2 regions of the Secundilactobacillus muriivasis genome follow, and region 2 is predicted to be linked to the other one. Evidence: a T-box and tRNA genes for the amino acid it is inferred to sense, from the RefSeq annotation. Region 2 holds a T-box; the other holds one or more tRNA genes.
What was found. A T-box is a leader RNA that pairs with one kind of tRNA and senses whether it is charged. The one in region 2 lies ahead of leuS (leucine--tRNA ligase), so its partner is inferred to be a tRNA-Leu.

Region 1 (16,576 bases), on a different contig from region 2:
TCTTACGGACGTTACCAAACTTAAACGTGGCAATTGGGGCCGGGATGACGGCCGTTCATGCAAACGACCAGTTAACCGGAACCGCTTACGATACCGCAGTTCAATTGTTTAATTCGATTGGTAGTATTGTGACGTTACCAGAGGCGGATTTTGCAACGTTCTCTGCGCTCGCTGGTTCATCACCAGCTTACGTCTACTTCTTTATCGATAGTTTAAGTCGAGCTGGCGTGAAGTATGGGTTGACCAAGGCTCAGGCAACCAAGATTGCTGCGCAAGCGGTGATGGGGTCTGCTCAGATGGTGTTAGCGTCTGATGAAAACCCATTTGGGCTCGTTGATCAAGTTTCTTCACCAGGTGGTAGTACGGTGGCTGGGTTGTTGGCCATGGAAGAAGCTGGCTTTATGACCGCCGTCGTTAAAGGAATCGACGCCACCATCGAAAAGAATAATGCAGAATAAGGCAACTTCCTTAGACATATGGTCTATACCAGTATATAATTGACCTATACTGATTGATATCTAGGAGGATGCATATATGAGTATCGTGTTGAAGCACGCCACAATTTACACTGGTGAAGAGGTTATCTTGGATGGTTACATCCGGTTTGACGCTCAAATTGAAGCAGTTGGTGCCATGAGTGATTATCGCGCTCAGGCGAATGATGAGGTTCACTTCGTCAATGGTAAACTAATTGTCCCCGGGTTTATTGACGTTCATACCCACGGTGGTTATGGGTTTGATTCGATGGATGGCGATGCTGATCAGATTAATGAAATGGTTAACCTGATGACGCGCGAAGGGATTACCACGGTTTTCCCAACCACGATGACGCAGTCAAACGAAAACATTGCTCACGCGATGGTTGGCATTAAAGAGGCCGCCGCTAAGAATCCAGTGATTGCTGGGATTCACCTTGAAGGACCGTTTATTGCGGCGATTTATAAGGGTGCCCAACCTGAAAAATACATCAAGGATCCAGACGTTGCCTTACTTGATCACTGGAATGAATTATCTGGCGGGTTAGTTAAATTAATTACGTACGCACCAGAAGATCAAGGTGCTGAGAAGTTTGAAGATTACTGCTTAGCACACAACATTGTGCCATCTGTTGGACACAGTAACGCAACTCGGGCCCAGATGTTGGCAAGTCGGGCAACTCACGTGACGCATTTGTATAACGCCCAACGTGAGTTTAAGCACCGGGAACCTGGCGTAACGGGTCATGCCATGCTTGAAGATAACATGTATGCTGAATTGATCTGTGATGGGTTCCACATTGTACCAGACATGATCAAGCTGGCTTATGAACAAAAGGGGCCAGAAAAGATCGAATTAGTGACAGATTCAATGCGGGCCAAGGGCATGCCAGAGGGTGTCAGCGAACTTGGCGGTCAAAAAGTAATCGTTAAGGATAAGCAAGCCCGGCTTGAAAGTGGTAACTTGGCTGGTTCCGTTTTGCGCTTCGATGATGCCTTTAGAAACATCATCAACTTTACGGGCTGTGACATTGCTGACGCGGTTCAAATGGCGTCAGTTAACCAAGCAGCGGAATTTGGACTTACCCAAAAAGGAAAATTATTGCCAGGTCTAGACGCCGATTTGAACGTCTTTGACCGGGCCCTCAATTTAGAGACAACTTACAGTTTTGGTCGTCAAATCGTGACCGACTAAGGTGTAAGTGACGTAGAAAGGTCGTTTGTGCTATGGGATCACCTGTATATATTCAAATTCATAATGAAATCAAAAAAGCGATTGAAGCCGGAAAATGGTCCGTCGGTGATCGTATTCCGTCAGAGCGTGAATTGGCGGTTCAATTTAACGTGAGCCGAATGACGTTGCGGCAAGCGATTCAAACCTTGGTTGAAGAGGGAATTTTAGAGCGCTTTGTGGGCTCCGGCACGTTTGTTGCCAACCAAAAAGTGCAAGAGAAGATGTCGGGTGTGACCGGGTTTACGGACCTGATGCTGGCGCAAGGAAAGCAACCTTCTAGCAAAACCGTCTCGTATCACGTTATGAGTCCTTCATTAAGTGAAGCTGAAAAGTTAAAGCTGAAGGATGACGAAGAAGTCCTTCGAATGGAACGGGTGCGTTACGGCGATGATGTGCCGATTAGTTTTGAAGTGGCCACGATTCCAGTTGAAATCGTCGATGGTCTGTCAAAGCCTGAAGTGACGGATTCGTTATATCGAACACTGGAAACGAAGAAGAATATGATTCCAGGCCATGCCAAGCAAATGGTTTCAGCATCGTTGGCCTCAGAACGCATTGCTGAATTCTTGGACATCAAACGTGGCGACGCCATTTTACGGCTCCGCCAAATCTCTTATCTCCAAGACGGCCGACCATTCGAATACGTTCGGACGCAATATGTTGGCGAACGATTTGAATTTTACCTTGAAAAGTAGCCTGATTAACAAAACCGCCTCACCGAAATCCGGTGAGGCGGTTTTTATGTGCTTATGTTTGTATCCAGCGTAAGCATGTGTAGTTTGTGAAGTACAGTGATTCTGGTTTTCTATAGTGGAAGAATACCGCGGGAGGCTCCGGCGCTATGCGAGGCTGGAACGCAGTGGCGGGCCTACGAGCTAGGAATGGCTGAGAACCGCCATGCCGGATCTCTCCGGACCCGCGTATGACTAAAGCACTCGCAGCCCGAACCCCACGGACTACGACTGCTTAAGTCATACCGACACTGCTGAGCCTCGCGCGCCTCCGCCTCCCGCTACATAGTGCGCTGTTAGCAGCCAAAACCGTTGGCTGTCACATGTTGAAGTTGACGAAACTGTGTACCGGCAACATTAGACGATAACGCGACAACTGCAGAAGTAATTGTGATCAATGTTCAGTAACCGCAATGAACCAACTGCTGAGCTTCATCAGTTAACCGTCACGTTTATGCTGATTTGATAAGATAACGTTGCTGTTCAACGCATTTTGAGATGTTCTGCGATAGTGCCGAACTACGCAATGTGAGATGAAGGTAAGCGACTAGGTGTATGCTGTGTCGCGATGATTGGTGGTTGTTGGTGCCCTTCCGACAACCGCCAATCATCGGGGACAAATGTAAGACTCGCATGGGTTTGGGCGAGGCTTACATTTGAGGTCTGAGACCGCCCTTTGGCTCAGGCCGGCCCCACAGCAGGAACCTAGTCGCTTACCGGAATCGTCAGTTCACACAAATCACATTTCACAAACTCACATCAATGATGCTTACGCTGGACACAAGCGACAGTAGAATTACTACTTTTGCCGCAACTTCCGCGCCTCGCGTTTAACTGTGCGCAGATAACGTGGCAGTACCAGCATCCGTTTTGCGCGGGTGGGTTCGCTAATGAGGCGGTAAAACCATTCAAGTCGATGTTCTTGGAAGAACTTCGGTGCACGTTTGGTATGGCCGCTAAGCACGTCGAAGCTACCGCCGACGCCCATCCAGAGACCGTGGTTGAGGTGCTGGTATGCGGCAATGAGTTCTTCTTGTTTTGGGAAACCAACGGCTAAGAAAACCATGTCTGGTTGCTGTTGCGCAATATCGTTAGCAATTGGTGCGAAATCGTCAAAATAGCCGTTTCGAGCGCCGAGGACTTTCAAATGAGGATATCGGTCAGCGACAACGCGCTTTAGGTCGGTGATCACCTCTTGCTTAGCCCCAACAAAGTAAACGGAGCGTTGGTGTTGGTTTCCCCACGCGAGTAAAGCCAACATGGTGTCGTAGCCGGTGATCCGTTCGGGGAGCGGGGTCTTCAAAATTTCGGCACCCTTAATGATACCGATGCCATCGGGCGTTACATAATCGGCCGCTTCCAACAACGTTTGATAACTTGGATGCTGCCGGGCGTACATAACGATTTCGGGGTTAGCAGTCACCACGAAAGTTGTTTGCCGGATGTCGATTCGGTGTTCAACAGCATCGAGAAAGGCTTGCTGAGTTGCGTTAATAAATGGAACGTTGAGTACGTTTACAATTGGAAATTCTTGTGACATAGTAACCACCTATTCTGATAGAAAGAAAACGCCTGATTCGATGACGTCCTTCTTGATTAATGATAAAATAGTAGCTATAACAAAAGCGTGTTCCAAATGGATCAACTTAAGCTTTGGAACCGGTAAGCAGACAAGGGAGTTGCAAGTATGGCAAAGCAGTATCCAGATGATAGCACAACGTTACATACGGATGCGTATGAACTAAGTATGATTCAAACTTACTTTGAAAAAGGCATTCAAGATAAACGTGCGATTTTTGAAGTGTATTTTCGACAAATGCCGTTCCGAAATGGGTTTGCGGTTTTTGCGGGACTTGAACACATTATTCATTATATCGAAAACTGTCACTTTACGGAAAGTGATATTGCGTATTTAAAAGAAACTGAGGACTTTTCACCCGCGTTCTTAGATTACCTCGCTAATTTTAAGTTTAAGGGAACGATTCGGTCGGCAGTTGAGGGCGAATTAGTCTTCAATAACGAGCCGATGATTCAAGTTGAGGGACCGTTAGCGGACTGTCAGTTAATTGAAACGGCGGTTCTAAACATCGTTAACTATCAAACCCTGATTGCCACGAAGGCTGCTCGAATTCGCTCGGTTGCCGGTAACGACGGCATCATGGAATTTGGGACACGTCGGGCACAAGAGTTTGATGCGGCGATTTGGGGAACTCGGGCCGCTTACATTGGTGGTTTTGATGCCACCTCAAACGTTCGCGCTGGGAAGTTGTTTGGCATTCCAATCAGCGGAACGCACGCGCATGCGTTAGTTCAAACCTATGGCAACGACTACGATGCCTTCCGCGCTTACGCAGAAACGCACCGCGACTGCGTATTTCTCGTGGATACGTACGACACCGTTAAGAGTGGTGTGCCAAGTGCCATTCGAGTCGCTAAAGAAATGGGCGACAAGATCAATTTCCAAGGTGTTCGAATTGACTCAGGCGATATGGCTTATCTATCAAAGCGGGTTCGCGAATTATTGGATGAAGCCGGATTTACGGATGCCAAAATTTACGCTTCCAACGATTTAGATGAAAAAACGATTATGTCGTTGAAGATGCAAAATGCCAAGATCGATGTTTGGGGCATTGGGACCAAGCTGATCACGGCATTTGACCAACCCGCCCTTGGCGCCGTCTATAAGATGGTGTCCATTGAAAATGATCAAGGTGAGATGCAAGATACCATCAAACTGTCTAATAACGCCGAAAAGGTCTCAACTCCTGGGCGCAAGCAGGTTTGGCGGATCACCAAGAAGGCGGATGGTAAGTCTGAAGGGGACTACATCGCGTTGTGGGATGAAGATCCACGGCAAGCGGAAGAACTCTACATGTTCCACCCAAGTTACACTTACATCAATAAGACTGTAACGGCGTTTGATGCCCGACCAATCTTACAACCGATTTTTGACGAAGGACGTTTGGTTTACCAACAACCAGAGTTGAAGGCTATTCGCGATTTGTGTCAAAAGAATCAGGAATCACTTTGGCCAGAATACAAGCGGGATCTGAATCCGCAAAAATACCCAGTGGACCTCTCCCAGAATTGTTGGGATAACAAGATGGCCCTGATCAAATCAATTCACGATTACGTCAAAACCATTAATTTTAACGAGTAGCGTTGCTCACGACTCACAGCCTTGGACACGTCTCAAACAAAGGAGCAACGAAAGTATGAGAGCATTGCAAGCAGAAATTATTCAGGCTTTAAAGGTTCAACCGACAATTGATCCAGAGGCTGAAATTCGCCGAAGTATTGATTTTCTAAAGTCCTACCTGACGACTACTGGGTTAAAAACCTTGGTGTTAGGCATCTCCGGTGGGCAAGATTCGACGTTAGCCGGAAAATTGAGTGAACTTGCGGTAACTGAATTGCGGGCCGAAACTGGTGACGACTATCAATTTATCGCAGTACGCTTGCCATATGGCGTTCAGGCGGATGAACCGGATGCGATGGCAGCCATCAAGTTTATGCAGGCGGATCGGGTTGAACGCGTGGACATCAAAGCGGCGACCGATGCCGCTGTCGTTTCGGTTGAAGCCAATAACGAAACCATTACCGATTTTAACAAGGGCAACATTAAAGCCCGTCAACGCATGATCGCACAATTTGCGATTGCTGGCGCTAATCAGGGCGCCGTTGTGGGCACTGACCACGCAGCGGAGGCGATTACCGGGTTTTACACCAAGTTTGGCGACGGGGCCGCGGACATTACCCCAATCTGGCGACTCAATAAGCGGCAGGGGAAGCAATTACTCAAAGCGTTGAAGGCCCCCGCCCATCTCTATACCAAAGTGCCAACCGCCGATCTTGAAGAAGACCGACCGGCATTACCAGATGAAGTAGCCTTGGGGGTTTCGTATGATGACATTGATGACTACCTAGAAGGTAAGTCGATTGATGAACAGGCTGCCGAAACGATTGAGAACTGGTATGTGAAATCGCAACATAAGCGTCATTTACCAGTGACAGTGTTTGATACGTTCTGGAAAGCTTAATCTTTTACGTAATCGACACCAAACATTTACAAAATATTTACATGAATTTGGTATGATGGTTAAAACAAAGTAACGTTGGTTGCCGTAATTAAAGGCGACTGGCGTTGCAAACAGTGTACGACCATGAGGGAGTAACCAGCAGATTCTTCTGTGACTGACCCGTCAGCAAGGGATGACCAATCTCCGGGGAAGTCTTAAACGGTGAGACTTATAACGATCACATGACGTGGGTAACCGCGAAAACAGGAGGGTTTATGATGGCGGAAAAATCATGGTATCAGCTAACGGTTCAAGAACTGTTGGCTAAATTGGCAACTCGGGAATCTGGCTTAACAACGGATGAGGTAACGACAAGACGGGAACAGTACGGTGAAAACCGGCTGGCAGCTAAACGTCAAACAACGTTGATTGAGAAGTTCATTGCGCAGTTTAAGGATTTTATGATCATAGTACTGATCGTAGCGGCAATTGTGGCTGGTGCGACTGGTGAGATGGTTGATGCATTAATTATCTTAGCCGTTGTGTTGTTGAACGCAGTATTCGGTGTTTTTCAGGAGGCCAAAGCAGAGGAGGCCATTAATTCCTTAAAGGAAATGGCAGCGCCCGTCGCTCAGGTTGAACGTGACGGTGAGGTTGTGACTGTTAAGAGTAACGAATTGGTGCCGGGTGACGTTGTTCACTTGGAGGCGGGTGATATTGTGCCTGCTGACTTACGGTTACTTACAGCTAATACGATGCGGGTTGAAGAATCTGCGTTGACTGGCGAATCAGTTCCGGTGACTAAACGAGCTGACGTGTTGACTGACGCTGATTTAGCGTTAGGCGACCGGGAAAACTTAGCTTACATGAACACGAACGTGACGACTGGTCGTGGGAGTGGGGTCGTGATTGCAACGGGGATGCAGACTGAAGTTGGTCGAATCGCCGGCATGATCGATGCCGCAGAAGAAACGAAGACGCCATTACAAGAAAACTTGACTCAGTTAGGGAAATGGCTGACGATTTTGATTCTTGTAATTGCCGTTGTGGTGTTCTTGATTGGGATGCTTCGCGGTCAAGAATCCGTTGTGGATATGTTATTGACAGCCATTTCATTAGCGGTTGCGGCTATTCCGGAAGGGTTGCCCGCAATCGTGACGATCACGTTAGCGTTAGGGACGCAACGGATGGCAAAGCGTAAAGCCTTGATTCGACGTTTACCAGCGGTTGAAACGTTGGGGAGTACCGATATCATTGCTTCGGATAAGACCGGGACGTTAACGCAAAACAAGATGACTGTGGAACAGCTGGTGCTTGATGGCACGTTAACTGATGCTAAAGTAGCTGACGTACCAGCTGATTCACCGTTAGCGTTAGCAATGATGTTGAACAACGATACGAAGTTTACGGATGCTGGTTTAGGCGGTGATCCAACTGAAACCGCACTGGTTCAATATTATTTGGATCATGACGTTGCGGCCCAAACGGTGATTGAAACCCACCCACGAGTTGCTGAAATCGCCTTTGATTCTGAGCGAAAGTTGATGTCAACGTTTAATCAGACTGCAGATGGTCAACTGGTTCAGTACGTTAAAGGGGCTCCGGATCAATTATTGACCCGGGTCACTCGCATCTTGGATCATGGTCAAGTTCGGCCAATTACGGCTGCCGACCGTGAACAACTCTTGGCAACTAACCACGAGTTAGCGACACAAGCCCTTCGCGTTTTGGCGTTTGGGTATCGACCACTCGATGCCGTGCCAGAGCCGTTGACAAGCGAACATGCCGAACAGGACCTGATCTTGATTGGCTTAATTGCGATGATCGATCCCGAACGGCCAGAAGTGGCGGCTGCGGTTGCTGAAGCTCATAGTGCCGGAATTCGCCCAATTATGATCACGGGTGACCACAGAGATACGGCGCAAGCAATTGCTCGCCGGTTGGGCATTTTAAGTCCGGATGGTGATGATGATGACCAAGTGATCACTGGAGCTGAATTAGATGCTATTTCGGATGCGGATTTTGAAAAACGGGTGGCAAATTACTCAGTCTATGCGCGGGTTGCACCTGAACACAAGGTGCGAATCGTCAATGCTTGGCAAAAGCAGGGGAAGGTCGTCGCGATGACCGGTGACGGCGTTAACGATGCGCCAGCCTTAAAGGCGGCCGACATTGGTGTCGGCATGGGCATCACCGGGACCGAAGTGTCAAAGGGTGCCAGTGATATGGTCTTAGCTGACGACAACTTCTCAACGATTGTGGTAGCGGTGGAAGAAGGACGTAAGGTCTTCTCCAACATTCAAAAGGCCCTTCAGTACCTCTTATCGGCCAACATTGGGGAAGTCTTAACCCTGTTTGTCATGACGCTGTTAGGGTGGCAAATTTTAGCTCCCGTTCAGATTTTATGGATCAACTTAGTAACGGACACCTTCCCAGCCATTGCACTGGGGCTTGAACCGGGCGAACCAGATATTATGAAACGTAAACCACGGGGACGAAGCTCGAACTTCTTCTCGGGTGGCGTTTTCGGGAACGTCTTGTATCAAGGACTTTTGGAAGGCCTGATCACCTTGAGCGTTTACGGAATCGGGTTAGCTTTCCCAGTGCATCAAAGCGCAGAACTTGCACATGCGGATGCGTTAACCATGGCTTTCGCAACGTTAGGTTTAATTCAATTGTTCCACGCGTTTAATTCAAAGACGATTCATCAATCAATCTTTAAAGTTGGGTTATTCCGTAACCGGGCCTTGAACTGGGCAATTTTAGCCGCGTTCTTATTACTGGCAGCAACGATCGTTGTGCCAGGCTTTAACACCGTCTTCCACTTAACACCGCTGAGCGGCAGTCAATGGGGAACGGTATTGGGCGCCGGGGTTGTAATGATTGCAATCGTCGAAATTGTGAAGTGGTGCCAACGCCGCTTACTCAAATAGGAGGAAGTTTTTATGAAACCAAACAACATGTCAAGCTACTTACCAGTGTTAACGCAAATTATTGAAAACACGGACAAAACCGGTGGTGAGATGAACGCCGATTTTGAACAATTGCGTCAAGCTATTGATCAAGATCAGGTTGCTGGTCTTGGAACGGAGACGTTAACAACCATTAAAGCAACGTTCCAAAAGGGGACGGATACCTATACGCAAAACCTTAACCAACTACAACAAGCAAGTGTACCGGTTCGCATTTTGGGCAAGCACAAGCAACTTGTTTCAGCTTACCGTAACTATGCTGAAGCGTGTCAGGCAATGGTCAATGCGATTGATCCAGAGCAGCAAACAGTTGATGTTGAAGCCTTCAATACCTCAGAACACGAACAAGAAAACATGATGGAAAAAGTAACCAATGCGGCTCAACGGATTATGTCAACTGTCATGTAACGTTTGAATAGTAGTGACGAGGAAAGGTCCAGCCGCTTCGTCAATAAAAATCCCAATGGTTGTCAGTAACCGTTGGGATTTTTTAAATGGGAAAAAGGTTAACTTTATGAGATAGCCGTGAGGGAATCCGAGTGGCATGGTATAATGAATTAATTCTAGTGAAGGGTGTCAGATATGGAACCAGAGATTGTTGAACGTGTGAAGCAGACGCTATCACAGTATAAAGCACGACAGGTTGAGACGACATTGAAGTTACTGTCAGAAAACAATACGGTACCCTTTATCGCACGGTATCGAAAGGAAATGACGGGCAACCTTGACGAAGTCGCCATTCGTGAGATTCAAGACGAGGCCAACCGAATCACGAAGTTGCAGCAACGGAAACGTGAGGTACTGAACCAGATTTCGGAACAGGGTAACCTGACGCCAGGCTTAACCAAGCAGATCAATGCGGCAACGCAACTGCAACAGGTTGAAGACCTCTATTTACCATATAAACAAAAACGACAAACGAAGGCGGAAATTGCTAAAGCGGCCGGGTTGATGCCGTTCGCTCAATGGATACTGCAGTTTCCAACAACTGGCATTGAAGCCAAGGCCAAGCAATTTATTAACGATGAGGTTACTGATGTGTCAGCGGCACTCGCTGGCTTACACGAAATTTTGACCGAAGCCATCGGTGAGCGGGCACAATTTCGGGAGTGGGTTCGGCGGTATACGGCCCGAAATGGTCAGTTAACAAGTCGGTTAAAGCGAAACGGGGAGTCACTAGATGACGACCACGTTTATCAGCTTTACTACGAATTTGAAACGCCACTAAAACAGGTTAGCCATTACCAAACGCTGGCAATCAACCGCGGTGAAAAAGCCAAAGTGTTGACGGTGAAAATTAAAGTTGATGAGGACGCCATTTTACAGTATTTAAACTTTCAATTAATTGGGCGCCATCATGGGCCAGCGGTTGAGATCGTAACGGCGGCTTATAAAGATGCCTATAAACGGTTTATCGGGCCAGCGATTGAACGTGATTTGCGACGAGAGCTAACGGATGGCGCTCAGACCCATGCGATTCAAGTGTTCGGTGATAACTTGTACCATTTGTTGATGCAAGCACCGCTTAAAAATCACGTGGTAATGGGCTTTGATCCGGCTTATCGAACAGGCTGTAAATTGGCCATTATGGATGGTAACGGTAAATTTCTGGCTAAGCAGGTCATTTATCCGCACAAACCAGCCCCTGCTCAAAATCGAGAAGCCGCAATGCCAGCGTTTTTAAAGTTATTGACGGATTATCAGGTTGATATGATCGCCATCGGTAACGGTACGGCCAGTCGGGAATCAGAACAGTTTGTGGCCGATGCGATCAAGCAAATGAAGCGGCCGGTCCGGTATACGATCGTCAACGAGGCGGGGGCTTCAGTTTACTCGGCTAGCAGCGTTGCGCGCAAGGAGTTTCCGGACTTTAACGTTGAGGAACGGTCCGCTGTCAGCATTGGTCGGCGACTACAAGACCCATTGGCTGAGTTGATTAAAATTGATCCCAAATCGGTGGGCGTTGGTCAGTATCAGCATGATGTTGCCGAGAGTGCGTTGGATGAACAATTGGACCGGGTCGTGGAAACGGCTGTTAATCAGGTCGGCGTCGATTTGAACCGCGCGAGCGTTGAGTTATTGACCCACATTTCGGGATTAACCGCCCGGACCGCTACCAATATTGTGGCTTATCGGGATGAAATTGGAACGTTTACGACCCGCGTTCAGTTGAAAAAAGTGCCGCGCCTGGGACCTAAGGCCTATGAGCAATCGGTTGGTTTCTTACGAATCATTGGCGGAAAAAACATTTTGGATAACACGGATATCCATCCGGAAAGTTATCCAGTGGCCAAGCAGATTTTGAAGCACCTTAACGTGACGTTAGCCGATGTTGGCACGTCAAAAATGCCGACCGGATTACCGGCAACCGAATTAGCCACGATGAGTCAGTTATTCGGGGTTGGTAACACAACGCTGACCGATATTTTAGCAGGCTTACAGCGTCCTGGTCGCGATTTACGGGATGAGATGCCGGCACCAATTTTGCGGACCGATGTGTTACAAATGGCTGATTTAAAACCCGGAATGGAATTGCAGGGTACGGTACGTAACGTCGTTGATTTTGGCGTTTTCGTTGATATTGGGGTCAAACAGGATGGGTTGGTGCACATTTCGCACTTGACCAAGCACTTTGTTCGCAATCCGGCGGCAGTGGTGTCTGTGGGCGATATTGTCACGGTTTGGGTCCTATCAGTAGACGAAGACCGGCACCGAATCCAACTTTCAATGGTGGCACCAGATGACTGATGCAGAATTACAACAGCTAGTGGAACGTATATCGTTAACGTCGTTTGGAAAACCGTTCCAACACCGAGCCGTTTTTAACGCGCGGTTGAAGACGACGGGCGGCCGTTACCACTTAGATGACCATCATATTGATATTAACCCGAAGATGCTAACGGCATTTGGTGAAGACACCTTAATTGGAATCATTAAACATGAGTTGTGTCATTATCACTTGCACTTAGCGGGGCAGTCTGGCAAACACGGGACGCCCGCGTTTAAGCAATTATTACAAGCAGTAGGTGGTTCAAGGTACGCACCAAGACTGGAACCACCAGTTAAACGAGCATCGAAACGGCGCCTCGTTTATCGGTGCTCACGATGTGGTCAGCTTTACGAACGCCAGCGACGAATTAATCTGGATCGGATGGTCTGCGGTCGTTGTCGGGGACGGTTACAATTAATTAAAAAAGTGAATTAGAAGAGGTGGGGCAATGGTGAAAACAATCAAAATTGGCTTGATCGGTTTGGGCACGGTGGGAAGCGGTGTCGTTCGGATCTTAAAGGCCCAGCGTGACTTGATTCAACAACAAACGGGACTCGTGTTTGAGGTGACGCAGGCAATTGTTGCTAATCCGGAACGGCAACGGGATGCTGATTTGCAGACGGTGTCTTTGGGTACGGATGCGACTCAGTTATTTAACGACCCAACGCTAGACGTCGTGGTTGAAGTGATGGGCTCGGTTGCTGGTGCTAAACCCTTGATCGAACAGGCACTAAAAGCGCATAAACACGTGGTAACGGCCAACAAGGATCTGATTGCTCAGTATGGCGAACCGCTGGCAGAACTCGCAAGTCAAAATGGCGTGACCCTGCGTTACGAGGCCAGTGTTGCCGGTGGTATTCCGATTCTGCAAACTTTGCGGACCGTGTACACGGCGGACCCGGTCACTGAAATTGCCGGGATTCTCAACGGAACGACCAACTTTATTTTGACGCAGATGGACGAACAGGGGCTGACGTACGATCAGGCGTTAGATGAAGCTAAGGAACGCGGGTTTGCTGAAACGGACCCAACCAATGACGTTGACGGGTTTGATGCTGCCTACAAGTTGGGCATTTTAACTAAGATGGCGTTTGGTATCTCAGTGGCTCAAGATGACATTGACATCACTGGAATTCGGGAACTCGACATTAACGATGTTCGAGCAGCCCGTGCTTCAGGTTATGAACTTAAACTGGTGGGCATCTCCAAACAAACCCCGGCTGGCCTGCAACTCGCCATTACACCAATGGTGATCCACGAAGATCGGCCACTGGCAAAAATTAAAAACGAAAATAACGCCGTTTGGGTGAAGAGCACCAATATCGGAACGGCGCTGTACGTTGGTCCCGGTGCCGGTCAGCTACCAACTGGTAACAGTGTGGTGACGGACTTGATCCAAGTGGGTAAAGCAATCGATCGTGGCAACCAGGCCGAACCATTTGCGCTCAAACAATCGTCAGTTAAGCCCGCAATTGTGAAGGGCAATCAAACTTACTGGCTATTGGTTGCCGCACCGAACCCAAACAGCTTAGCCGATAATTTAAAGCTGATGTTTGAAGGGGTTCAAGTGAGTCAGCCCGATACGATTCGGGGATTAGATCCGCATCAAACGCTCACCAGTTTTGAGATTCAACTGCCACAACCCGTAACAACGGAGCGGTTTATTAACCGCGCCCAACGGTTGGGACAAGTCATTGCAGCATATCCAGTATTGGAGGACTAGAGAATGGGTAAAATTATTATTCGCGTACCAGCAACTTCGGCCAATATGGGCCCCGGGTTTGATTCGATTGGGGTGGCTTTTCACCTGTATTTGACCGTTATCATCGAAGAAGAAACTGAACGCTGGCGGGTCAATCATGCGCTTGGGTCTGACGTACCAACTGATGAGACAAACTTGATCGTCAAATCCGCGTTGGCCGTTAATCCAGATCTCAAACCACACCAGTTGACCGTGATGTCAGATATTCCGGTGGCGCGTGGGTTGGGGAGTTCTTCAACCGCTGTGATTGCCGGACTAAAAATCGCCAACGCATTGGGTGAAATGAATTTGTCACTTGACGAACAGGTCACGATTGCCGCTAAAATGGAAGGTCATCCGGACAACATTGCCCCAGCCCTGTTAGGCGACGTGGTGATTGCGGACTTTGATGGCGAAACAGCTGCCACGGTGAAACTGCAGATGCCAGACAATCTGAAGGTTCTGGCGTTTATTAAGAACCAACCACTTTTAACTTCAGACAGTCGTAACGTGTTGCCAGAACAGTTACCGCTTAAACAAGCAGTGATTGGGAGCAGTGTTGCCAATCTACTTGTGGCCTCGCTGGCGAGTGGTAATTGGGAAATGGCTAGCAAGATGATGGAAAAGGATGAATTCCATGAAAAAGTTCGGACGGCGTTGGTCCCTGAACTTCCCGTTATTCGGCAAGCCGCTCATGAATTAGGGATTTACGGCACTTATTTGAGTGGTGCCGGTCCAACTATCGCGACGTTTGGGACGGAAGCACAATTATTAGCGCTACGTCAAAAATTAACTGATATGGATCTTGCTGGCAGTCTGCGAATCTTTGACATCGATCGTGAAGGAACGACGGTCAATGCCGAGTAAAATCGGTTAAACTCACCTAAATTTCAACAAATATTGAATAATCTTCAAATAACTATTGTCAACAGGGCATAATTCTGGTATATTATTTCTTGTTGATGCGGCCATGGCGGAACTGGCAGACGCGCAAGATTAAGGATCTTGTCGGGGTAATCCCGGTGGAGGTTCGAGTCCTCTTGGCCGCATATCTAAGCTCGGAGGGATTTGACTGATAAGTTGAATCCTCCGAGCTTTTTCGTTAGGTTATTTTGAAGTGAAAAGAGCGATGATAGTGAAAACTTTTATTTTTGACATTGATGGCACATTACTTGATACAGAAGCGATGTACATGAAGGCGTTAGATCAGGTGCTTCGTCAGCACGATATTCACCATTCTTACGAGAAGTTAGCCGAAACCTTCGGCATTACCAGTTTAGATGCTTTAAAGCGCTTAGCGGTCCCAGAATCACTGATTCAGCCGATTCTGAGTGAATGGGCAGCAGCGATTCCAGCATTTCAACGAGAAGTTCACGTTTACGATGGCATCGAAACGATGTTGCAGCAATTAAACGCTGTTCCGGGCACTCAAGTTGCTATCATGACATCGAAGCAGAAGTTTGAATTCGAGCGCGATGTGACGCCGCTGGGACTCGACCAGTACTTTAGTGAGTTCGTCTTCTTTGAAGATACGAAGCGGGGCAAACCGGCGCCAGATCCCATTTTATTGGCGATGAAGCGACTTGATGCGGATCCGGCTCAGACTGTCTACATTGGCGATACTCAGTATGATCTACAAGCTGCTCATGCTGCCGGTGTGAAGTTTGGTTTGGTAGCTTGGGGCGCCAGAAAACAGCCCGGCGTTAGTGCTGCCGACTATGTATTGGCCTTTCCAGATGAAATTGTGTCGCTCACCACGATGACCGATTAAGGTGCCGTGACCGGTAGCTGGAAGCGCTACAATGTGCTATTATTAACAAAGTAAAACGAACAGAAATTAACCATATTTTTTAAGAGGAGGCGCCAACATGATTGCCATTATTATTGCTAGTCACGGCAACTTTGCCACTGGTATTTTGCAATCAGCAACCATGATTTTTGGCAAGCAGGCGAAAGTTAAAGCAGTGACGTTCCAAGCGCAAGAGGGACCCGATGATTTGTTGGGTAAATACCAAACTGCGCTGGCTACCTTTGAACCAACGGATCAGGTGTTATTCCTGATCGATTTATGGGGTGGGTCACCGTTTAACGTTGCTAGTCGAATTGTTGCCGAAAATTTTGACCGCATGGCGTTACTATCAGGCCTTAATTTACCGATGCTGATTGATGCGTACACCATTCGGGAACAACCGCTAGATCGAGTGGTTAGCCATTTGGAAAAGAGTGGCCGACAAGGCATTCGACATCTAGAATTGCCCGATGATAATGAGGAGGATGACTTAGCGTGACAATGGATATTCGCTTAGCGAGAATTGATAGTCGCCTGCTGCATGGGCAGGTTGCGACTGTTTGGACTAAAACGGTTACCCCGAATCGAATCCTCGTTGTATCTGATCAGGTCGCCAAAGATCCGTTACGTAAAACTTTAATTACGCAGGCGGCACCACCTGGCGTTAAAGCAAACGTCATTACGGTTGCTAAGATGCTTCAGATTTATCAAGATCCCCGGTTTGACGCATTTAAAGCGTTACTCTTAACGGAGACGGCTCAGGATATGGTGGCGTTGGTCAAGGGCGGCGTTGATTTCAAACAAATTGGGATTAACGTTGGGAGCTTGGCTTACCGAGATGGCA
Region 2 (16,576 bases):
ATATGACCGAACTTATTATTTGGCGCGCAGTTCAAGGTATCGGTGCTGGCTCCATCATGCCAATTTCGTTTACGATCATTGCCGATATCTATCCGTTTGAAAAACGAGCGCGGGTGATGGGCTTTAATGGATCGGCCTGGGGAATTGCGTCAATCGTTGCCCCGTTGTTAGGGGGCTTTATCGTTGACCAACTGACTTGGCACTGGATCTTTTTTATCAATATTCCGGTGGGGCTATTGGCAATGGTCATGATTGGCGTTTGTTTGAAGGAAACCAAGCGAACGAGTCATCAACCACTGGACCTTTTAGGAAGTTTATTACTTTCTGTTGGTCTCCTGGCGTTGATGTACGGGTTTCAAGTCATGGGTGAAACCCAACTTAATTGGCCAATTTTAATCGTGAGTTTCTTAGTGTCAATTGGCGGTTTTGGCCTATTTATCCGTCACGAAGGTCGAACGGTGAACCCAATTATTCCGCTAGGGCTGTTTAAACAGCGAACCTTCGTTACCCAAAACTTAGTAGCTGCGCTTATTAGCGGTTTTTTGATGGGCTTTGAAGTTTACCTCCCAACTTGGACGCAGGGGTTACTTGGCTTACCAGCCTCACTGGCTGGGTTTGCAATTACGCCCAGCTCGCTGATGTGGATCGTGGGGTCGTTCGTTGCCGGGAAACTGCTACTCGTCACAACGCCAAAGCGAATCATTGAATTGAGTTTAAGCTTCATCTTAGTCGGCGGACTAGCAATGGCGCTTGTTCCAGAATCGACCCCGTTTGCGTGGTTTTTCCTGATTGCCGCAATTTGTGGGACTGGCTTTGGGATTACGATCACAACTACGACCGTGACGGTTCAAAGTCAAGTCGAACCCAAGGATGTTGGGGTTGCTACATCGTTAAATACCTTAAGTCGAACACTTGGCCAGACTGTCATGATTGCGGTATTTGGGATCGTCATGAACGTTCAAATGGTGCGTGGCGTGACTCGGCATGCTGGGACAACGCTTGACATGATGAATAAACTGATCAATCCGCAAACCGCCACGGAACTACCAGCTAAACTGTTAGCGCCATTGCGAGAGATTTTATACAGTGGCCTGCACTGGATTTTCATCATCGGCGTCGGTTTAATTTTATTAGCTTACGTCATCAATGGTCTTGATCGGTCACACCCTAAGGCAATTGACTAACTTTTTGAGCCGAAAGCCAGCGCAATGTGCTGAAGTGCGATATACTAAGCATTACGATATCTAACAGGAAAGTGAGACGATCAATGTGTTTGAAAGTAGTCGTCCTAGATTTGCTAGCTTCGGCATCGTAAGTGCGTTGCCAGGTGAAATCATCGACCAGGTCTGGTATATTATTGATAATAATTTAAAAGGAATGTTTCGATTAGACGAAATCATTGGATTTAACCTCGTAACGAACGATGGCCGCTTGCGGTTTGACTTTTTACAAGGTAACGAAGTGGTGGCCAGTTTTGATACGCCATTCCCCGCAAGCTCGGATTATCCGGCGGCTTTGTGGGCGTATGATGATGGCAGTAATCAAATCATTATGTTGCCGAAAGAACCACTTGGTTAAACTTCAGAATGAATCTGAGTTTAATCTGAGACCTATTGCAATTTCGGTCAACGTTTGGTAGCATAAAGACATTCGAATCTATTAAGGACTGATGAGGACTAATAGATGTTTTACCCCGTTAAGAAAGCGAATGGTTGCTGTGAATTCGCCGGGAAAGACGTCGAACTCGTCTCGGAGTTTTTTTAACTGAATCAAAGTAAGTTAAAACGCGAATGCCGCGTTATGGCATAACAAAGCGCCCGTGTTGTACGGGAATGTTAGGTGGTACCGCGGATATTCCGTCCTACAAGAAACTGAGTGGTTTCTTGTAGGCTTTTTTAGTTTTCAGATAGTTTTAATTCAGAAAGGGAGCGTGTTGGTTTGGCTTATAATCACAGTATTATTGAACGCAAATGGCAACACTATTGGAAAGAAAATAAAACCTTTAAAACGGCTGATGACAGTGCAAAACCTAAGTTTTATGCACTAGATATGTTCCCATATCCATCAGGACAGGGGTTACACGTTGGACACCCTGAAGGTTATACTGCAACGGACATTGTTGCGCGGATGAAACGGATGCAAGGCTTTAACGTTTTGCACCCAATGGGCTGGGATGCCTTTGGTTTACCTGCAGAACAATATGCGCTGAAGACCGGTCATAACCCAAAGGACTTCACTGCCCAAAACGTGAAGAACTTCAAACGTCAGATTCGCTCACTGGGCTTCTCATACGATTGGGATCGTGAAATTAACACAACTGACCCAACTTATTACAAGTGGACCCAATGGATCTTCGAACAACTTTACAAGCGTGGGTTAGCTTACGAAGACAAGATCATGGTTAACTGGGCCCCTGACTTTATGGGCGGGACCGTTGTGGCTAACGAAGAAGTTATCGATGGTAAGACTGAACGTGGTGGGTACCCCGTATACCGGGTACCAATGCGCCAATGGGTTTTGCGGATCACGGCTTACGCTGACCGCTTGATCGATGACTTGGATGACCTTGATTGGCCTGAAAGCATTAAGGAACAACAACGTAACTGGATCGGTCGTTCAACTGGTGCCAGTGTATTCTTTAAGGTTGCGGGTCAAGAAGACAAGCAGGTCGAAGTTTACACGACTCGTCCTGACACGTTGTTTGGTGCCTCATACATGGTCTTGGCGCCAGAGCACGACCTTGTTGACCAAATTACGACGCCAGAACACGCTGACGAAGTAGCCGCCTACAAGAAGGCAATCGAGAGTCGTTCCGACCTTGAACGGACTGACTTGAACAAGGATAAGACTGGGGTATTTACCGGTGCTTACGGTATCAACCCAATCAACGGTGAAAAACTGCCAATCTGGATCGGCGACTACGTCTTAGCCTCATACGGGACTGGGGCAATCATGGCTGTGCCAGCGCATGATGACCGGGACTACGAATTTGCTAAAAAGTTTGATTTGCCAATCAAGCAAGTCATCGAAGGCGGTAACGTTGACGAAGCAGCCTTCACTGAAGATGGCCCACACGTGAACTCTGGCTTCTTGAACGGTATGGATAAAGCAACTGCCATTGATGCCGCTATTGATTGGTTGGAAGAACACGATGCTGGTCACAAGAAGGTCAACTACCGCTTGCGTGACTGGATCTTCTCACGGCAACGGTACTGGGGTGAACCAATTCCAGTGATCCATTGGGAAGATGGCGAAACCACATTAATTCCTGAAGATGAATTGCCATTGCGCCTGCCTAAGGCCAAGCAATTGGAACCATCTGGAACTGGTGAAAGTCCATTAGCTAACCTAGACGACTGGGTCAACGTGGTTGACGAAAACGGTCGTAAAGGGAAGCGTGAAACTAACACCATGCCACAATGGGCTGGGAGCTCATGGTACTTCTTGCGTTACGTGGATCCACACAACGACAAGGCTGTAGCAGACCCAGAGAAGTTGAAATACTGGATGCCCGTTGACTTGTACGTTGGTGGTGCGGAACATGCCGTTTTGCATTTGTTATACGCTCGGTTCTGGCACAAGTTCTTGTACGATATCGGGGTTGTACCTACCAAAGAACCATTCCAAAAGCTAGTTAACCAAGGGATGATTTTGGGGACTAACCACGAAAAGATGTCCAAGTCAAAGGGGAACGTTATCAACCCTGACGAAATTGTCGATCAGTATGGTGCCGATACCTTGCGGGTCTACGAAATGTTCATGGGGCCATTGGATGCTGCCAAGCCTTGGAGTACTGAAGGAATTGCCGGTGCCCACCGTTGGTTGGATCGGGTATGGCGCTTGATTATCGATGATAACAACCACTTGCGTGATCGAGTAACGACGATCAACGACGGTAAGTTAGACTTGATCTACAACCAAACCGTTAAGACCGTTACCGAAGATATGCAGGCGCTTCGCTTTAACGTTGCCATCTCACAAATGATGGTCTTTGTTAACGAAGCCTTTAAGGCCGATAGCTTACCATTGGTTTACATGGAAGGCTTAGTGAAGATGCTGTCACCAATCGCACCACACATTACGGAAGAACTCTGGGCTTTGATGGGTCACGATAAGACCATCACCTACGCTAAGTGGCCAACTTACGACGAATCCAAGCTTGTTGTGGACGAAGTCGAACTGGCTGTCCAAGTGAACGGGAAAGTTCGGGCGCACGTCACTGTGGCTGCGGATGCTGAACAAGACATGATTAAGGAAGCTGCTTTGGCGGATGAAGTTGTTAAGACTTACACCGAAGGGCATGAACTTAAGAAGGTCATTGTTGTGCCTAAGAAGATCGTCAACATTGTTGTTGGCAAATAGTTTTTAATTGAATCTATGAAATCGGAAAACGTCGATGGCTGTTGCTGTCGGCGTTTTTTTGTTGCTGTCGCCTTGCAGGCAGCTCTCAGTCTCGCGCAGCACGACTCGACGAAGTCAGAAGCCTATCTGGCCATTCGGCGTGGTGGCCAGAAAGCGCGTGGTTGACAAGCTCCAGTCACTTCAGGAGTCCCGGAAATTACAGTTTAAGCGACGCCGAATTTTGTAGCCCGAGAGCGCCGGTTTTCCTGCGGCTTTGGCGAGCGAAGCGATGACAAACAGCCAACACCCAAAGCGCACCCAACACTTACGCTGGACACAAACAACAGACTGATTAGCCAAACAAACCAAGCTGTAAAACGACGCGACACCAATTAGAAATAATTGATAAAACGTTTCACTAAAACCGAACGATGAATATATCATTGGTAAAATAGTTCGAGATTTGTATTGACAGTTTTAAATTGAGTTGGTACGCTAGGGGTACTAAAAGCGAAGGAGATTTTGAAGATGCAAGTTGCGCTTGTAATGGGATCAATTTCTGATTGGCCGACTGTCAAACAGACGGCTGATTTGCTTACCGAATTACATGTTAGTTACGATACTCACGTTATTTCTGCTCACCGAATGCCACAGGAACTTCAACAGTTTGGTGAATCTGCAAAAGCCGAACAATATCAGACGATCATTGCGGCTGCTGGTGGGGCAGCTCATCTGCCAGGAATGTTAGCAGCCAATACAACGGTTCCCGTTATCGGGGTGCCCGTTCAATCCCACGCATTAAACGGGATGGATTCGTTGCTCTCAATCGTTCAGATGCCGGCGGGTGTGCCAGTTGGGACAATGGCGATTGGCAACGCGGGTGCTAAGAACGCCGCGTTATTTGCCGCAGAAATCATTGCACTTCAAGATTCAGACGTCGATCAACAATTACAGGCCTACCGCAAGCGACAGACAGAGGAGGCCATTGAGAGTAATGCGCAATTACACTAAACCCATTTTGCCGCCATCAACAATTGGCATTATCGGCGGCGGACAGCTGGGTCAGATGATGGCACTATCCGCTAAGGCGATGGGCTATCAAGTCGGGGTGTTGGATCCAACACCTAACGCACCGGCTGGGCAAGTCGCTGATTTTCAACTCACCGCTGATTACGATGATCAAGCAGCATTAACCGAACTAGCACGTCGAAGCGATGTGTTGACTTACGAATTTGAAAACGTCGATCAAGCTAGTTTGAGTCAGGTCGCTGAGTTAACTCAGATTCCGCAGGGAATTGAGTTGCTCGCAATCACCAGTCATCGACTTCGAGAAAAAGAGTTTTGCCGACAACATCAACTACCGGTTACCCCATACGCTTCCGTTAAATCAATGGCCGACTTACAAGCGGCCATTAACGACATCGGGCAACCTGGCTTACTCAAGACGGTTGAAGGTGGTTATGATGGCCACGGTCAATTCGACATCAATGACAAAACCGATTGGGCTAAGATTGAAGCTGAAATTAATCAAACCGAGTGGATTTATGAATTACGACAGTCGTTCGTTAAAGAACTTTCCGTCATGGTGACTCGAGATGGACGAGATCACGTCATCACATTTCCGGTGAGTGAAAACATTCATCAACACCACATTCTTCATACCAGCATTGTCCCAGCTCGAATTGATGATTCGGTTCGTCAGGCGGCGGATCAAATTGCGCGTCAAACAGCTGAAGCATTGCAACTTCGAGGGGTGTTAGGCATCGAACTTTTTGAGCTAGATGATGGCCGCCTCATGATCAACGAATTGGCACCACGGCCACATAACTCAGGGCACTATTCAATTGAGGCTTGCAACGTTTCTCAGTTTGATGCACATATCCGTAGTATTTGCGGCTTACCGATTCCAGCGATTAAGCAGTTTGAGCCAGCCGTCATGGTGAACTTACTTGGTGACGCGTTGGTGGCTGGTCGTGATGATTGGGCGCAACATCCAGAATGGCACCTGCACGACTACGGGAAAGCTGAGATTCGACCTGGCCGAAAGATGGGGCATATCACCGTTACCGGTAGTAACATTGAATCGTTGTTAGCATCTGTGAATCAGTTTAGATAATGAGATAATCAGAAGGGATCTGAAGAGATTGGCAACATTGATTAATGAAGGTAAAGCAAAGCAGTTATTTGAAACAGACGATGAAAATGTGATTCGGGTACATTATTTGAACCAAGCAACTGCACTAAACGGTAAGCGGAAAGAACACGTTGATGATAAGGGTATCGTCAACAACCAAATTGATTGTTTAATCTACAATTATCTTGGTCAACAGGGGATTCCAACCCACTTCATTAAACAGTTATCTGAGAGTGATCAATTAGTGAAAAAGATGACGATGTTGCCACTAGAAGTTGTGATTCGAAATCGCGCTTCAGGTAGTTTCCAACGAAAATTTGATACAGAATATTTAGCAAGCTTTGACGAACCTGTTCAAGAATTCTTTTATAAGAGTGATCGACTAGATGATCCATTTATCAACGATTCTCAGATTCACGCCCTCAAAATTGCCACTAAGGATCAACTTAAGTTAGTCCGGGAACAAGCGCTTAAAGTTAACGATGCACTTCAGGCGTTATTTGATAAAGCCGGGATTACGTTAGTCGACTTTAAACTTGAATTTGGCTTTGATGCTGATGGCAACTTAATTCTCGGTGATGAAATTTCACCTGATTCATGTCGATTAGTTGATGCCAAGACTCATGATTCATTGGATAAGGACGTTTTCCGGAAACATACCGGCGACGTTATGACTGGTTATCGTACCGTTCTCGCACGTTTACAAACGGCCGTTCAATAGGAGGTTTTTCAAATGTATCTTGCCCAAATTCACGTCACTTACAAGCCCTCGATTCTTGACCCACAAGGGGTTGCGATTAAAGACGCCATGCACCGGTTAGATTTTGACACCGTAACGGCTGTGACTCAAGGAAAATACTTTGAAGTCACCTTGTCCGCTGATTCAGCTGCGGATGCCGAAACTGAGATTGAAGCCATTTGTGATCGACTTTTAGCCAATCCCAACATGGAAACCTACCGTTATGATGTAAAGGAGTTGGCTAATCAATGAAATTTGCAGTGGTGAGCTTTCCTGGATCAAACTGTGATGAAGATTTGTACTACGCCATCGTTGATGCGCTACACGAAGAGGCAACCATCGTTCCCCATACGGCAACCGATTTAAGCGGGTTCGACGCCGTTTTGGTACCAGGCGGTTTCTCATACGGTGATTATCTCCGAACGGGCGCGATTGCTAAATTTGCGCCGGTCATGACGGAAGTGAAACGATTAGCTGCCGAGGGATTTCCAGTATTGGGCATTTGCAACGGGTTCCAGATTTTAACCGAAGCTGGCCTGCTTCCCGGCACCCTCCAACATAACCGCAACATGCAGTTTATTTGTGAACCAGAACCACTGATCGTTGAAAATAACCAAACGGCCTTTACCAACCAGTTCGAAGCTGGTGCCCAAATTACGTTACCAATCGCGCACGGCGAAGGAAACTACTATTGTGATGATGCAATGTTAGCCCAATTAAAAGCCAATCATCAAATCGCATTCACGTACGGTGCTAACCCTAATGGGAGTGTCGCTGACATTGCCGGAATCACCAACGAAGCGGGTAACGTACTCGGTATGATGCCACACCCTGAACGTGCGGTAGAAGCTATTTTAGGTGGTCGTGATGGCCTGGGCGTCTTTGAATCTCTTCGACAAGCAAATGCAAGGACGGTGTAAATTAATGCAACAATTACGAACGGAACCAACGCCAGAACAAATTCGGGAACAAAAGCCATACGAAGCATGGGGATTATCAGAACAAGAGTACGACTACATTGCGGATAAATTACTAGGTCGCTTACCAAACTATACTGAAACCGGCTTGTTTGCGGTGATGTGGAGTGAACACTGTTCGTACAAGAATTCGAAACCATTCCTACGTAAGTTCTGGAATGACGGTAGTCGTGTGATCCAAGGGCCGGGCGAAGGCGCCGGCGTTTTGGATATTGGCGATGGTCAAGCGGTCGTTTTTAAAGCAGAGAGTCATAATCACCCAAGTTTTGTGGAACCCTATGAAGGCGCCGCTACCGGTGTTGGCGGCATCATTCGCGATATTTTCTCAATGGGTGCCAAGCCAATCGCTTCGTTAGATAGTCTTCGCTTCGGTGAACTAACGGATCCTAAGAACCGCTACTTGTTAAGCGAAATCGTCTCCGGTATCGCGGCTTATGGGAACTGTATTGGGATTCCAACCGTTGGTGGTGAGATTGCGTTTGACGATGTGTATCACGGTAATCCACTGGTTAACGTGATGTGCGTTGGCCTGATGGACCAAGCAGATTTAAAGAAGGGCCGGGCAACTGGTTCTGGCAACAGCATCATCTACGTTGGTGCCAAAACTGGTCGTGATGGTATTCACGGTGCCACTTTTGCCTCTAACGAATTTAGTGAAGAAAAAGAAGCTGATCGTTCTGCCGTTCAAGTTGGTGATCCGTTTATGGAAAAATTGTTAACGGATGCTTGTCTAGAGATTATCCACGATCACTCTGACATCTTAATGGGTATTCAAGACATGGGTGCCGCTGGGTTAGTCTCATCTTCCGCTGAAATGGCGGCCAAAGCTAAGTTTGGGGTCACCATGGATCTGGACAAGGTCCCACAACGTGAAACTGGAATGAGTGCTTACGAAATCATGTTGTCTGAATCGCAAGAGCGGATGTTGCTTTGCGTGAAAAAGGGTGAGGAACAAACGGTTCTTGACATCTTCGATCGCTACGAACTTGACGCTGTGGTCGTTGGCCACGTGACGGAAGATCGTCAGTATCGCCTGTATCAACATGGTGAACTCGTGACCGATGTTCCAGTGACCACCTTAGTTGATGACGTGGTTGAACACGAACAACCTAGTGAAAAGCCAAAGCGGTTGTTAAAGCCGGTGACAGCATTTGTACCGGAAATTTCTGATCCTCAAGCAACCTTAACTGCTTTGTTGGCTCAACCAACGATTGCATCAAAGCAGTCTGTGTTCCGGCAGTATGATTCACAAGTGCAAGCGAACACGGCAGTTACTCCTGGGAGCGATGCGGCAGTTGTTCGGGTTCGGCATACGCGTAAGGCGCTTGCCATGACAACTGATTGTAATGGTCGCTACATTTACCTCGATCCATACGTTGGCGGTCAAATTGCTGTTAGTGAAGCCGCTCGAAACATCGTTGCTAGTGGTGGCATTCCAATCGGAATTACCGACTGCTTAAACTTCGGGAGTCCCGATGATCCTGAAAGTATCTGGGAATTAGATCAATCCGTTCAAGGGATTGCCAACGCCTGCCAACAATTTGATACGCCAGTTATTTCCGGGAATGTGTCAATGTATAACGAAACTGATGGTCAAGCCATTTACCCAACCCCAATGATTGGGATGGTGGGCTTAATTGAAGATATTGATCAAATTACGACCCAAGACTTTAAACAAGCTGGTGATTTGGTTTACGTCATTGGTGAAACTGGTGATGATTTCAGTGGTTCCGAGTTGCAAAAGATGCAAGTTGGTGACTTATCTGGTGCACTTAACTTTGATCTTGCAACGGAAGCTGCTCATCAAACGTTGGTTCAACAAGCCATCAAGCGCGGCTTGCTGAATAGTGCGCACGACTTGAGTGAAGGTGGTCTCGGTGTTGCGCTTGCAGAATCGCTCTTTGGTCAAACACTTGGTTTAACCGGGACAACAACGTTGCTTAACCGCCAATTATTTGCTGAAACGCAGTCTCGTTTCGTGGTCAGTGTCGCACCGGCCAACCAAGCTGCATTTGAACAATTAGCTGGCGAACAAGCAACTCGTTTAGGTACAACCACCAGTCAACCAGAACTCAACATCCAGACGGCAGATGGGCAGTTAGTGGCTGATGTGGCAGCTTTGAAAGCTACGTACGGAGGTGCGTTGGATTGTTTAATGAAGTAAAAGGCCTCAATGAAGAATGTGGGTTATTCGGTGTTTGGGGGAGTCCCAACGCTGCCCAACTTACCTACGATGGCTTGCATAGTCTGCAACATCGAGGGCAAGAGGGCGCGGGTATCGTGAGTAACGATCAAGGCACCTTCCACCGACACCGTGGGTTAGGCTTGTTAGGCGAAGTTTTCAGTCGTGATCCCGAAGCACTTCACCAACTGACAGGTGACGCCGCCATTGGCCACGTTCGCTATGCGACCGCTGGTAATCACGGCGTTGAAAACATTCAACCAATGCAATTCGACCATCCAGAAGTTGGCGAATTTGCGCTTGCCCATAACGGTAATCTCACCAATGCCAACCAGATTCGTCAAGAACTGCTGGCGAAGGGTGTCACTTTTCAAGCTACTTCCGACAGTGAATTACTGGGAGAGTTGATTCAAACTAGTAACGAACCGAGTTTTGCGGGTCAGTTAATTGCCGCTCTTAACCATGTGCACGGTGGGTTTGCATACTTACTGATGACGCCCAATGCCATGATTGCTGCCCTTGATCCAAACGGGTTTCGACCACTTGTCATTGGTGAATTACCAGATGGTGGCACTGTGATCTGTAGTGAGACCTGTGCCTTAGATCAAGTTGGCGCATCCTTCGTTCGGGATGTAGAACCCGGTGAAATTATCATTGTGAATAATGATGGGATGAGCATTCAACATTTTACGACTGATACACATCTGGCAATTTGTTCGATGGAGTACATTTATTTTGCGCGACCAGATTCCATTATTCGTGGCATTAGCGTTCATGATGCTCGGAAGCGGATGGGGGCCAAAGTTGCCCAAGAGCATCCGGTTAAAGCGGATGTCGTGATTGGCGTTCCGAACTCCTCGCTTTCAGCGGCGATTGGTTACGCCCAAGCCAGCGGTATCCATTACGACATGGGGATGATCAAGAATCAGTACGTTGCGCGAACCTTTATTGAACCCACTCAAGCGAAACGTGACCGAGGCGTCTCAATGAAACTTTCAGTTGTGAAATCGGTGGTTGCGGGCAAAGACGTTGTTTTAGTCGATGATTCCATCGTACGGGGAACGACAAGTAAGTACATTGTGCGCTTACTGAAGCGCGCTGGTGCTAAATCGGTTCACGTTCGAATTGCATCACCGGTACTTAAATTTCCTTGTTACTATGGCATTGATATTCAAACAACGAAAGAACTGATTGGCGCCAACAACACGGTCGATGAGATTCGGGACCTGATTGAGGCTGATTCATTAGCCTATCTCAGTGTCGATGGTTTGGTTGAATCGATTGGCGCGTTGAACGATAGTGCCAATCATGGCCTATGTACCGCATATTTTGATGGCAACTATCCAACCCCACTCTATGATTATCAAGCCGGATTTGATGCTGAAGTCACTCGATTAGGATTGTACGAAGGAGCGAATTAAGTTGGCAAGTCGATACGAAGAAGCCGGTGTCAACATCCATGCTGGCGAAACAGCGGTTCAAGATATTAAGGAAATTGTGAATCAAACCCACGACGAAAACGTCCTGCATGGATTAGGCGGTTTTGGCGCTGAATATGAATTAACCGGGTTAATGGGCCAATACCAACAACCTGTCCTGATTTCTGGAACGGACGGCGTTGGGACGAAACTGATGTTAGCGATTGCGGCCAACAAGCATGAGACCATTGGCATCGACCTTGTCGCCATGTGCGCTAACGATGTGTTAGCGCAAGGGGCAAAACCGCTATTTTTCTTAGACTACTTAGGTCTTGGTAGTTTGGATCCACAGCGGGTCACAACAGTTGTCAAAGGTATTGCTGAAGGCTGTCGCCAAGCGGGACTTTCCCTAATTGGTGGTGAAATGGCTGAGATGCCGGGTATCTACAAGAATGACGATTATGATTTGAGTGGGTTCGCGGTTGGTTTGGCCGATAAAGCTGCCCTATTAGGCGCCAAAAAAGTAAAGGCTGGTGATGTGCTAATTGGCTTATCATCCAGCGGTATTCATTCCAACGGATATTCACTTGTTCGGAAAATTGTTGCTGACGCGAAGCTTGATCTGAACCACACGTACCCAACCTTAACCCAACCCTTAATTGACGAGTTACTGACCCCAACAACGCTGTACTATCACAGTGTTTATCCACTTGTGCAAGCCGGACGACTTCACGCCGCGGCGAATATCACCGGTGGCGGCCTAGCAGATAACTTAGGTCGCATGATTCCGGATGAATTGACTGCTGAAATCGATGCTACTAGCTGGCAAGTACCAGCAATCTTTAATTTTTTACAGGAACAGGGGCAAATTTCGGAAGCCGAGATGCGTCAAGTCTTCAACATGGGTATCGGGATGGTCTTAGTGGCCCCAGCGACCGAAGTTGAACAAGTCACAACGACGTTAACGCAACAAACAACGCCATTCCAAGTTATCGGTAAGGTGGTGAACCGGCGTGAGAAACCAGTCGAATACGCAAATTAAGCGGGCAGCGGTATTTGCTTCCGGTAACGGGACTAACTTTGAGGCATTGATCAACGCTAGTTTACCAATCGAGATTGCGGTCGTGGTTTGCGATCATGCGGATGCACGAGTTGTTCAGCGGGCTGCCGAGCACAACATTCCAGTCGTGCTGTCCGAAGTTCATCGTGGTGTTAGTAAGGTTCAACGAGAACAGCAACTTTTAAATGATTTAGTACCTTATAAAGTCGACTTTTTATTACTTGCAGGGTACATGCGAATCGTTGGTAAAACGTTGTTGGCGGCCTTTCCACGGAAAATTATTAATATTCATCCAGCGCTATTACCATCATTTCCAGGTCGTCACGGCATCGATGATGCGTATGCGGCTGGGGTCAAAGTAACCGGGGTCACGATTCACTTTGTTGATGATGGTGTTGACACTGGTGAAATTATCGAACAGGCGCCCGTTCATCGAGACGAAGATGACACGCTTGAGTCGTTAGAAGCAAAGATTCACGCTGTTGAACACGAGTTATATCCAAATACCGTTCGTTATTTAATTGAAAAAGGAGTGCTTTAATTGGCTAAATTAGCATTGTTGAGTGTTTCTAATAAAACAGGGATCGTTGAATTTGCATCACAGTTAACTGACCGTGGCTTTAAGGTGATTTCCACTGGCGGTACGCTGAAAACGCTGTTGGATGCAGGCGTTGCTGCAACTGCTGTTGAAGATGTAACTGGTTTTCCAGAAATGCTGGATGGCCGGGTCAAAACGTTACATCCACGCATTCACGCGGGTATTTTGGCTAAACGCGACGATCCGGAACACATGGCGAAATTAGCGGAACACCACATTGATCCAATTGATGTCATCTGTGTTAATTTGTATCCATTTAAAGAAACGATTCAAAAGGACGGTGTAACGGATGCCGAAGCCATCGAACAAATTGATATTGGCGGCCCATCGATGCTTCGGGCAGCTGCTAAAAACTTCCGGGATGTAACGGTCATTACGGATCAGGCCGATTACGCATCATTTATCGAAAAATTTGATAATGGCACTGCGGATGAAGCATATCGCCGCGAATTATCAGCCAAAGTCTTTCGTCAGACGGCTGCTTACGATGCGTTGATCGCCAGTTACATGACCACCGAAGAGTTTCCAGAAAAGTTAACGTTGACTTACGAAAAAGTCGAAGATATGCGTTATGGTGAAAACAGTCACCAAAAGGCCGCCTACTATAAGGAACCAATTCCAGATACGTATTCACTGGCTAATGCGACTCAGTTACACGGGAAGGCATTATCTTACAATAACCTTCGGGACGCGGATGCTGCTTTGCGGATGATTGCTGATTTTGACAAACCAGCGGTAGTTGCATTGAAGCACATGAATCCGTGTGGCATTGGCGTGAGTGATTCGCTGTTGTCAGCATGGAATCTAGCCTACGAATCTGACCCAATTTCAATTTTTGGCGGGATTATCGCCTTGAACCGGAAAGTCGATTTGGCCACCGCTGAGAAAATGCACGCCCTGTTCTTGGAAATCATCATTGCACCAGCCTTTGATGATGATGCTTACGCTGTTTTGGCGAAGAAGAAGAACCTGCGTTTGTTGACACTCGACTTTGGTAAAGTAAAGGCAGATCACAAGGATACGGTCACGGTTTTGGGTGGGGCACTGTATCAAGAAGCGGATACGGCTCACGAAACAATTTCAGACTTTAAAGTGGTTTCTGAAACTCAGCCAACCGAGGCTCAATTAGCAGCGTTAGAATTCGGTCAAACCGTTGTTAAACATGTGAAGAGTAACGCTATCGTCGTCACAACTGATCACCAAACGCTTGGGGTTGGTGCCGGTCAGATGAACCGAATCGATTCGGTTAAGATTGCAATCGATAAAGCGAAGGACAAACCGGGCTTTGCGGATGCCATCGTTGCTTCCGATGCATTCTTCCCAATGGATGATTGCGTTGAGTTTGCGGCTCAAAACGGTATCAAGGCAGTTGTTGAACCTGGTGGCAGTATCAAGGATCAGCAATCAATCGACAAAGCGAACGAATATGGGATTGCCCTCGTCTTCACGGGCGTCCGTCACTTCAAACACTAAACAGGCACCTTTGAAAACACCGGGGATCATTTTAGGAGACTGGGTGTTTTCGTGTACATACATTTAATGAAAGAGGGATCGACATGGAAAAATGGTTAGTGATTGGTAGCGGTGGTCGGGAATATGTAATAGCGCAAACTTTGGCTAAAAAGGCGGCCCGACAGGTCTACGTCGCACCCGGTAATCCAATGATGGCAAAAATGGACCGGGTGATTCCGGTTAAAATTGATGAACTCGATTTCAAAGCATTGGCTGATTTTGCCGAACAACAAGACGTTGTCTGTACGGTCGTTGGTCCCGAACAACCACTTTCTCGGGGTATCGTTGACGCATTTCAAGAACGCCAACTACGTGTGTTCGGCCCGCAGCAAGCAGCGGCTCAGTTAGAGTCCTCTAAAACGTTCGCCAAGCGCATTATGGCTGATAGTGGGGTGCCAACAGCCGCCTATCAAGAGTTTACTGATGCGGATAAAGCATTACGTTACGTCACCCAGCAACCGGCACCGTTAGTGATCAAGGCAGATGGATTAGCCGCCGGCAAAGGGGTTATCATTGCGAAAACGCAATCGGAGGCGGTGCAAGCCGTTAAGCAACTTATGGCTGGTGATCAGACAAAGTTATTAATTGAAGATTACCTCGACGGCGAAGAATTCTCACTGTTTGCGATGGTGAATGGCACCGAATTTATGACGTTACCGGTTGCTCAAGATCATAAACGGTTGAGTGATGGTGACGCGGGACCTAACACCGGTGGAATGGGGGCCTATAGTCCAGTTCCTCAAATCACGGCAGACATTGAACAAGTTGCCATTGATACGGTGATTCGGCCGGTATTAAAGGGCTTAGTTGCCAACGGCACGCCGTTTTCAGGATTTCTATATGCTGGTCTGATTCGAACGGCTCAAGGGATCAAAGTGATTGAATTTAACGTGCGGATGGGTGATCCTGAAACCCAAGTTGTGATGCCACAACTTGAAAGCGACCTTGGTGAGCTGATTTTGGGACTGTTGGCTGGTGAAACACCAGTCGCAAAATGGCAACAGGGCCAATACTACCTTGGTGCAGTCGTTGCCTCTCGGGATTATCCTCGGTCAGTGGTGAACGGCCGACCATTGCCACAGTTTGATGATCCACAACTGCTGATTAGCTATGCGGGTGTGGCAACCAAAAACAGTCAGGTTGTCAGCCATGGCGGCCGGGTTTTGATGGTAACTGCTAAAGCAGCGGATTTGAAGACGGCACAGCAGCAAGTTAATCAAACACTGGATCGGGTGGTTGATGCGAGTGCCTATACGTTTAGACATGACATTGGCTTTCATGCGATTGAACAATAACTGAACAGATGCTAAAAGGCGCGCGCTTGATAAATTCCAATTAGGAATCATCAAGCGCGCGTCTTGGGTTGTTGAACGATTATTTGCCCCACAAGAAGTTGATCAAAGTACGATTAACGGTCAAATTATGTTGGTGTAACTTACTATGCTGAGCGGTTGGACCGGTGACCCGGTATTCTCGATAAGCGGCAACTCGATTACGTAATAGGTAGCCGAGTGAACGGGCGGACGGCATCGTAACGACACCATCCGAATGAGACCCATCGTTTAAGTCACCGTAAATGTTAAGCACTTTAGCTTGTTTTGGGAATCGATCACGA

Region 1: it has a tRNA-Leu gene. The T-box ahead of leuS (leucine--tRNA ligase) is inferred to sense a tRNA for this amino acid. The anticodon was not compared.

What each region holds. Positions count from the first base shown of each region.
Region 1 covers NZ_BAABMI010000068.1:4,343-20,918, forward strand. The annotation lists gene proC (pyrroline-5-carboxylate reductase) at 1-458, shown strand, start outside; gene nagA (N-acetylglucosamine-6-phosphate deacetylase) at 535-1,671, shown strand; gene ACYVR3_RS14015 (GntR family transcriptional regulator) at 1,704-2,405, shown strand; gene ACYVR3_RS14020 (WecB/TagA/CpsF family glycosyltransferase) at 3,241-3,981, opposite strand; gene ACYVR3_RS14025 (nicotinate phosphoribosyltransferase) at 4,129-5,601, shown strand; gene nadE (ammonia-dependent NAD(+) synthetase) at 5,657-6,481, shown strand; gene ACYVR3_RS14035 (cation-translocating P-type ATPase) at 6,739-9,393, shown strand; gene ACYVR3_RS14040 (hypothetical protein) at 9,406-9,840, shown strand; gene ACYVR3_RS14045 (Tex family protein) at 10,015-12,180, shown strand; gene ACYVR3_RS14050 (SprT family protein) at 12,173-12,637, shown strand; gene ACYVR3_RS14055 (homoserine dehydrogenase) at 12,651-13,925, shown strand; gene thrB (homoserine kinase) at 13,929-14,810, shown strand; tRNA gene ACYVR3_RS14065 (tRNA-Leu) at 14,908-14,992, shown strand; gene ACYVR3_RS14070 (HAD family hydrolase) at 15,079-15,714, shown strand; gene ACYVR3_RS14075 (PTS sugar transporter subunit IIA) at 15,812-16,231, shown strand; gene ACYVR3_RS14080 (PTS system mannose/fructose/N-acetylgalactosamine-transporter subunit IIB) at 16,228-16,576, shown strand, end outside.
Region 2 covers NZ_BAABMI010000028.1:4,960-21,535, forward strand. The annotation lists gene ACYVR3_RS07625 (MDR family MFS transporter) at 1-1,184, shown strand, start outside; gene ACYVR3_RS07630 (DUF960 domain-containing protein) at 1,270-1,578, shown strand; T-box leader at 1,660-1,867, shown strand; gene leuS (leucine--tRNA ligase) at 1,939-4,362, shown strand; gene purE (5-(carboxyamino)imidazole ribonucleotide mutase) at 4,870-5,352, shown strand; gene purK (5-(carboxyamino)imidazole ribonucleotide synthase) at 5,336-6,457, shown strand; gene purC (phosphoribosylaminoimidazolesuccinocarboxamide synthase) at 6,486-7,196, shown strand; gene purS (phosphoribosylformylglycinamidine synthase subunit PurS) at 7,209-7,466, shown strand; gene purQ (phosphoribosylformylglycinamidine synthase subunit PurQ) at 7,463-8,134, shown strand; gene purL (phosphoribosylformylglycinamidine synthase subunit PurL) at 8,139-10,355, shown strand; gene purF (amidophosphoribosyltransferase) at 10,340-11,794, shown strand; gene purM (phosphoribosylformylglycinamidine cyclo-ligase) at 11,796-12,833, shown strand; gene purN (phosphoribosylglycinamide formyltransferase) at 12,829-13,392, shown strand; gene purH (bifunctional phosphoribosylaminoimidazolecarboxamide formyltransferase/IMP cyclohydrolase) at 13,393-14,922, shown strand; gene purD (phosphoribosylamine--glycine ligase) at 15,006-16,256, shown strand; gene ACYVR3_RS07695 (alpha/beta hydrolase) at 16,336-16,576, opposite strand, start outside.